Regions from separate parts of the Blautia sp. AF34-10 genome, predicted to be linked through region 1. Evidence: riboswitches for the same ligand, from Rfam matches in the RefSeq annotation. Region 1 holds a riboswitch; the other holds the start of a gene.
What was found. Region 1 has a riboswitch for lysine ahead of dapA (4-hydroxy-tetrahydrodipicolinate synthase). Riboswitches for the same ligand answer to the same signal wherever they lie in the genome.

Region 1 (3,410 bases):
CTTCTGTCGTATACGTAGTGGTACTGGTTGTCCATTGCCGCGTTCAGGCTGTCTGCCAGGGCGATGGCGGTTCCGCTTGGAGCGTCGCATTTCAGTTTGTGGTGTTTCTCCACGATCTCCATATCAAAGCCTGCTTCGGCAAGCACTTTTGCAGCTGCCTGTACCAGTTTCATCAGCGTATTCACACCAAGGGACATATTTGCAGAGCGGAGAACCGGGATTTCTTTGCTGGTCTCCTGCACTTTTTTGAGCTGATCCTCGGTGAGGCCTGTGGTGCAGAGGACGAGTGGAAGTTTTTTCTCCTTGCAGGCATCGAGCAGTGCGTCGGCTGCCTTGTAGGAAGAAAAGTCAACGACTACGTCTGCCGGAACATCGCATTCTGCCAGGCTTTTGAATACCGGATAATCGTTCTGGCCGTTGTCGTTCATATCGATTCCGGCTATGATTTCTGCATTTGCATCTTCTTTTACCAGGCCGGTGATGACCTGTCCCATATGGCCGTTGCAGCCATGCATAATAATTTTAACCATTGTCTTTTTCCTTCTTTACTTCGTGTATTCTTAACTTAAGCCAGTTTGATTCCAAAATCTTTCATAGCCTTTGCCAGGCGCTCCTGGTTCTGCGGCTCCATCTCGGTCAGCGGCAGACGAAGCGGGCCAACCTCTTTGCCCATCAGGTTCAGCGCTGCTTTTACCGGAATCGGGTTTACTTCGCAGAACAGCGCATCGATGAGCGGCAGTGCTCTCAGCTGGATTTCTCTGGATCCGGCCACATCGCCGTCGAGGAATTTCTGTACCATGTCGTGGGTCTCACGCGGTGCTACGTTGGAAAGAACGGAGATTACACCGCTTCCGCCAAGGGAAAGGATCGGCACAACCTGATCGTCGTTTCCGGAGTACAGATCGATCTTTCCATCGGTCAGCTGCATAATTTTTGCGACCTGGGAAATGTTTCCGGAAGCCTCTTTGACTGCAACGATATTCTCAACGTTGTTGAACAGATAGACGATCGTTTCCGGTGCAATGTTTACGCCGGTTCTGCCCTGAATGTTGTAAAGGATGACCGGCACTTTGACGCTGTCTGCGATTGCGGTAAAGTGTGCAATCAGGCCCTTCTGTGTTGCTTTATTGTAATACGGAGAAACGAGAAGAAGTCCGTCCACGCCGTATTTTTCTGCTTCCTGAGACAGATAAATTGCTGTCTCCGTGCTGTTGGAGCCGGTTCCTGCAATTACCGGGATTCTGTGATTTACTTTTTCCACGGTATATTTGATGGCATCCAGATGCTCCTCATGGGACAGGGTCGAAGCCTCACCGGTGGTTCCGCAGATAACGATGGCGTCGGTTCCGCCGGCGATCTGCTCCTCAATCAGTTCTCCGAGTTTTTCGTAATTCACTTCCTGTGTTTCGGTCATCGGTGTGATAATTGCAACAGCTGCACCTTTAAAAATAGACATTCTCTTTTCCTCCTGTATGTTGTGTCAGATAAAACCATAAGAAATCAGTCGCCGGAGCTTATCTCCCACGGAAAATTTCACTTTCCGTTTAAAAAAGAGGCGCCTCATCCCAGATAAGATCGCCTCCAAATTCACACATACGCAGTATCTATGATCAGATAGCTCTCCATCTCTCGATGACAGTCGCAGATTTTTTCAACCTGCGCCCAGGAGCATACCGGTTCAGCGCCGGATGTCCTTCGGCATTCTTCCCTTTTCCTCTTCTTCTTTTGCTGCTGAGGCATCCGAAAAGGTACTCTTGAAGTAATGCGACCTCTATCCACTTCAGTTCTGCTTTTACTATAGCATCATTAAATTTTCTTGTCAACAGCGGATCGCGCTTTAACTCTCACTATATTCCAGCTTGCTCACCGAAACCTCATACGCGGTCCGCTTTTCCATTTCCGTCTCGCTCAGCCGCTTCATATATTCCCGGCTCTGGATCCGTCCCCAGATGAGAACGTGGCCGCCCACGGCAAACGCAGAGGCATACCGCGCATTCCGTCCCCAGCAGATGCACGGGATATAATCTGATTTTCCATACGGACGGTTGACCGCGATCAGAAGGTCGGCGATCTCTCTTCCCAGAGGTGTTTTCCGGTAGACCGGCGGTTTACATATGTATCCATCGAGGTAAATCTGGTTGGATTTGACGGAATCGTCCTCTTCCTCCACGAAGCTTAATTCCCGCGCAAATACGGAGAGTACCAGACGGTTCTTCTTCTCCTCGTGGCGGTTGTAGGACCGAAACTGACCGCTGATGCAGATCCACTCACCCTGGTAATCCTGTGATACGTCCACCAGCCGCTCGGAGACCATCACCGGAATGATGTCCTGCGATTCACTCAACCGCTTGACCATCACATCGACGAGGTAAAAGCCCTCTCCGAATACCTGATGGCTGAATGTAAACGGGGAGACAATCTCTCCCATGATAACCACCTGATTGTTTTCAATCATCTTGTCTGCCATAATGAAAATCCCCTTCCTTTGTCTTTTCTTTCTGAATATTGATTTCTGATCGGTACTTTGCTGATCTATAATCCTAATGTATGAACCACATTTCTTTTTCAGAACCACTTTTTTCCAGATTTTTTTATTTCTATTCAAATCAGCATTCTGCCCAATTTTTTGTATATGTTTCTGTAAAAACCGCACCACATGCTTCGTATTTTCTACCATTGCAATACAAAAAATGTCACATCTTCCCTGTTTTTTTTCTCTGTTCTGTGCTATAATAGTTCAGATAGGCAGGCATCCAGCAGAGACAAAACGGCAAGGCACCTGCCTTTGTGCTGTGATAAACATTCCCGGCCGGCTTGAAATTTTGAAAAATTGAACCCGGCAGGGTCAACCCATAGGAAGAGGAATGAAGAAATGAAAACAACGAGAGAAGATGTAAGAAACGTTGCCATCATCGCCCATGTCGATCATGGTAAAACTACACTGGTAGACGAGCTTCTGAAACAGAGTGGCGTTTTCCGTGCCAATCAGGAGGTTCAGGAACGTGTCATGGACTCGAACGATATCGAGCGTGAGCGTGGAATCACCATTCTTTCCAAAAATACAGCAGTTTACTACAAAGGAACGAAAATCAACATCATCGACACCCCAGGCCATGCGGACTTCGGCGGCGAGGTTGAGCGAGTTCTGAAAATGGTAGACGGCGTTATTCTGGTTGTAGACGCATTCGAGGGCGCTATGCCGCAGACCAAATTCGTGCTGAAAAAAGCACTTGAGCTGAATCTTTCCGTTATCGTCTGCATCAACAAAATCGACCGCCCGGAGGCACGCCCGGACGAAGTCATCGACGAAGTGCTTGAGCTTCTGATGGATCTCGACGCATCCGACGAGCAGCTTGACTGTCCGTTCCTGTACGCATCCGCAAAGCTGGGTCATGCCGTACTCGATCTGA
Region 2 (3,410 bases), on a different contig from region 1:
TCATCTAAATTTGATTCTATTCTTTTCTGCCCATTTGCGCAATATACAAATTCAGACACGCTATTCTCATGCGTGTCTGGATTCGCTTTTGAATATTTTTTATTTCGTTTTCTCTTCGTAGAACAGGCAGGCGTTCTTGTCTACCGTGCCCTGGCCGAAGTTTCTTGCTTTGTAGTCTTTCAGCAGTTTGAAATACTGGTTCGAGAGAATCAGGATCACTGCTACGTTGACGAAGGTCGGGATCGCAGATGTGATATCAACGACAGTCCAGATAAAGCCCTGGTTGTTTGTCTTTACCAGATAGATCGTCCACAGTACGCCCGGCAGAGCGCGGACTGCGTAGAAGATTTTCATGACGATATCTTTCATCTTGCCTTCTTTTTTATACAGATGCTCCAGAATTGCCAGATAGTAGGTGAACCATCCGCCGGAAGTCGTTACAGTGAAAATGACCATGATGACTGCCAGAAGGATGCTTCCAAATTTGCCGAATCCGCTTGCAAATGCACTTAAAGCAAGTGTTCCGCCGTTCGTTCCGTCGGTCCAGTTTCCGCTTAAGATAACGGAAAGTGCGGTGATCGTACAGATAACCATGGTATCAAAGAATACCTCGAAAGATCCCCACAGACCCTGCTCTACCGGATGCGGTGTTTTTGCGGAAGCATGGATCATTGGAGAAGTACCCCATCCAGCCTCATTGGAGTATACGGAACGCGCCATACCCACACGGATAATCTCGCTGACTGCGCAGCCGGCAAAACCGCCGATCGCTGCTGTTCCGGTAAATGCGTTTGTTACGATGCTGCAAATACGCCAGGAACGCGGTTGATGTTGATGATGATCATGCCAATTCCCATCAAGATATAAAGAACGCTCATAAATGGAACGAGCTTGCTGAACAGACTTGCGATTTTCTTCGTACCGCCGCTTGTAACGACATAGGTCAGAATGCAGAGCAGAACGCCCATCACGATAACGCCTTCTACTTTGAAGCTTCCAAGATTGATATTCTCAATACCGAACGCACCGGCTACGACCTGAGATGCGGTCAGGTTGGAAGAGGTTACGAAGAAGGTGGAGAAAATACCGATGCCGAAGATGAGCGCCGGGATCAGCCACAGCTTGCCCCAGTGGCGCTCCTCGCCAAGTCCGCACTCCATGTAGTAAGTCGGACCGCCGTAGTACTCACCTTTTTCGTTGGTGTGACGGTAGTAGCAGCCGAGGGTAACCTCAACCTGTTTTAATATCATACCAAGCAGAGACGAAAGCCACATCCACATAATGGCTCCCGGGCCGCCTGCTGCAACTGCAGTTGCAACACCGGCGATATTACCGAATCCTACGGTACCGCCGATAGCGGTCGAAATCGCCTCAAACGAGGAAAGCATACCCTTTCCTTCACTTGCTTTGTCTTCTTTCTGGAACAGTTTTCCGCCGGTTCTCTTCATAATCCAGCCAAAGTGACGGAACTGGAAAAATCCAGAACGAACGGTAAAGTACAGACCGGTCAGAATCATCAGCGCGATCAGCGGCACGCCCCAAAGGACACCGTCCAGCCAGTTAAGAAATGCTATCATGTCAAAATCCTCCCTTTTTTCTTTTCCGGCAACAGTTTTCTTCAGACGTATCCTGTAACACCCGTTTCGTCTTTCGTTCTCCAACCAAACAGATTTCCACCCCTGGACCTTTTGTCACGGTTCCAACTGCAGTACAATAAAAAGAGCAGCGGTCTTCACCACTGCTCCATTAAATCTACGTTCATGAAGCAATAGCTCCTCCACCAGTACGGTGAGAGTGCACAGCCTGTTCGACTGTACCCCAACGCAGACAGTTTTTCGGGAACTGCCCCGTTTCGGCGAATGCTCCTTTCCCTGCCCGTCCCAGACCCCGTTGTCTCAGGACAGCTACTCTTAGCCTTCGCGCCTCTATTGCCGAATATGTATATTGACAGGTATTATCATATGTTTCTTTTCGCTACTTGTCAATCGTTTTTTCGACATTATTTTACAAAAATTTTATATTTTCGAAATTTGTCCTGATTTATTTGACTTTCTTGTCTCCCTCTGACGGCTTCAGCTGGTTGAACTTCCACAGACGCTCCATATAGCCGGACTGCTCTTTGGCCAGCTCTTCCACATTCGGGTTGTAAATGATTCCTTTTACCATTCATTCTCTGTCTGTCATACTGTCCTCCTGTCTGCTGTAGGATCTAAATAAGTATCCCTTCCAGATGATCCATCTCATGCTGGCAGATCTGGGCTGGCCAGCCGGTGAATTTCTGGCGTTGTTTTTTCCAGTTCCAGTCGTAGTATTCGATTTCGATGTTCTGGTACCGCTTTGTTTTCCGCACGCCTGGCAGGGAAAGGCAGCCTTCTTCTGTTTCGTAGGGGCCGCTTTTGCGGACGATCACCGGGTTGAACATGATGATGTCGCGGAATCCGGCGTTTACGATGATGATGCGTTTTTTCACGCCGATCATATTTGCCGCCATGCCGACGCATGCCTCGCGGTTTGCTGCCAGTGTGTCCTGCAGATCTCTTCCCACCTGCAGATCTTCCTCTGTCGCCGGGACGGATTTCTGTCCGAGGAAGAGAACGTCTCTCATAATTGGTTTTACCATTTGTGTTTCCTTTCTCTTTCGGCCTTAAAGGCCGAAATCGTTTAATTTTCTATTTGAATCCGCATATCGCACGATGTGCATCCGATCACGGTTTTTCCGCCTTCCTGCTCCAGTCGTTCTACTGTTCCGCCGCAGAACGGGCAGATCCAGTCGATCTGTTTTCCGGCTTTGACAACCTGCATCATGTTGACGAATTTTGTCGTATCTACATTTTTCGAATCACAGTTCTGCGTCCAATCACCGGAGAGTGCTTTTCGCAATTCGCCGTTTTCATTCAGAATGACGGTGTCGCCCTCCTCGATGTTCCGGTCATACAGCATCTGATCCTCCTGGCGGATGCGCGATTCTGTTCCGTTTTCATCTTTCAAAACAACAACTGCCATGACAGGCTCGTCGGCACCGCGCTCCTCACAGCCGAAATCAAGGTCTTCCTCAATTCGCATTACCTGATATTTCATAAAAACACCCTTTCTTCAAATATAATTCATGCTTTTTTGTATTCCACACGGTTTTTTCTGTTACAAAACTTTTTATTCCTGAATCGTAAAAATCACAACCCGCTCCCGGCTGTCCCCGCCCGGAAACAGATCCATACAGTCGATCTCATCGAGAAATTCCAGTTCCGGCACCGTCATCAGATACGAGATATAAGCATCCGACGGGTAATAGAAAAACAGCTGGATCTCCCGCGGATTTTCGTAGTACGATTCCAGCAGTCTTGCCATCGCTTTTCTTAAGATTTCAAGCGAAAACGGGTTAAAAAAATACACCCGGTCCACTTCCACAGGAA

Region 2: it holds a riboswitch for lysine, as region 1 does, so the genes downstream of both, DWZ60_RS21160 (alanine/glycine:cation symporter family protein) here and dapA (4-hydroxy-tetrahydrodipicolinate synthase) in region 1, are expected to answer to the same signal.

Annotation. Positions count from the first base shown of each region.
Region 1 is NZ_QUED01000005.1:114,633-118,042, reverse strand. It holds gene dapB (4-hydroxy-tetrahydrodipicolinate reductase) at 1-530, opposite strand, end outside; gene dapA (4-hydroxy-tetrahydrodipicolinate synthase) at 566-1,456, opposite strand; lysine riboswitch at 1,608-1,782, opposite strand; gene DWZ60_RS04640 (single-stranded DNA-binding protein) at 1,838-2,467, opposite strand; gene typA (translational GTPase TypA) at 2,873-3,410, shown strand, end outside.
Region 2 is NZ_QUED01000010.1:65,286-68,695, forward strand. It holds partial or broken gene DWZ60_RS21160 (alanine/glycine:cation symporter family protein) at 100-1,577, opposite strand; lysine riboswitch at 1,762-1,936, opposite strand; gene DWZ60_RS08010 (maltose acetyltransferase domain-containing protein) at 2,041-2,166, opposite strand; gene DWZ60_RS08015 (peptide deformylase) at 2,210-2,620, opposite strand; gene DWZ60_RS17495 (hypothetical protein) at 2,662-3,078, opposite strand; gene DWZ60_RS08025 (class I SAM-dependent methyltransferase) at 3,151-3,410, opposite strand, start outside.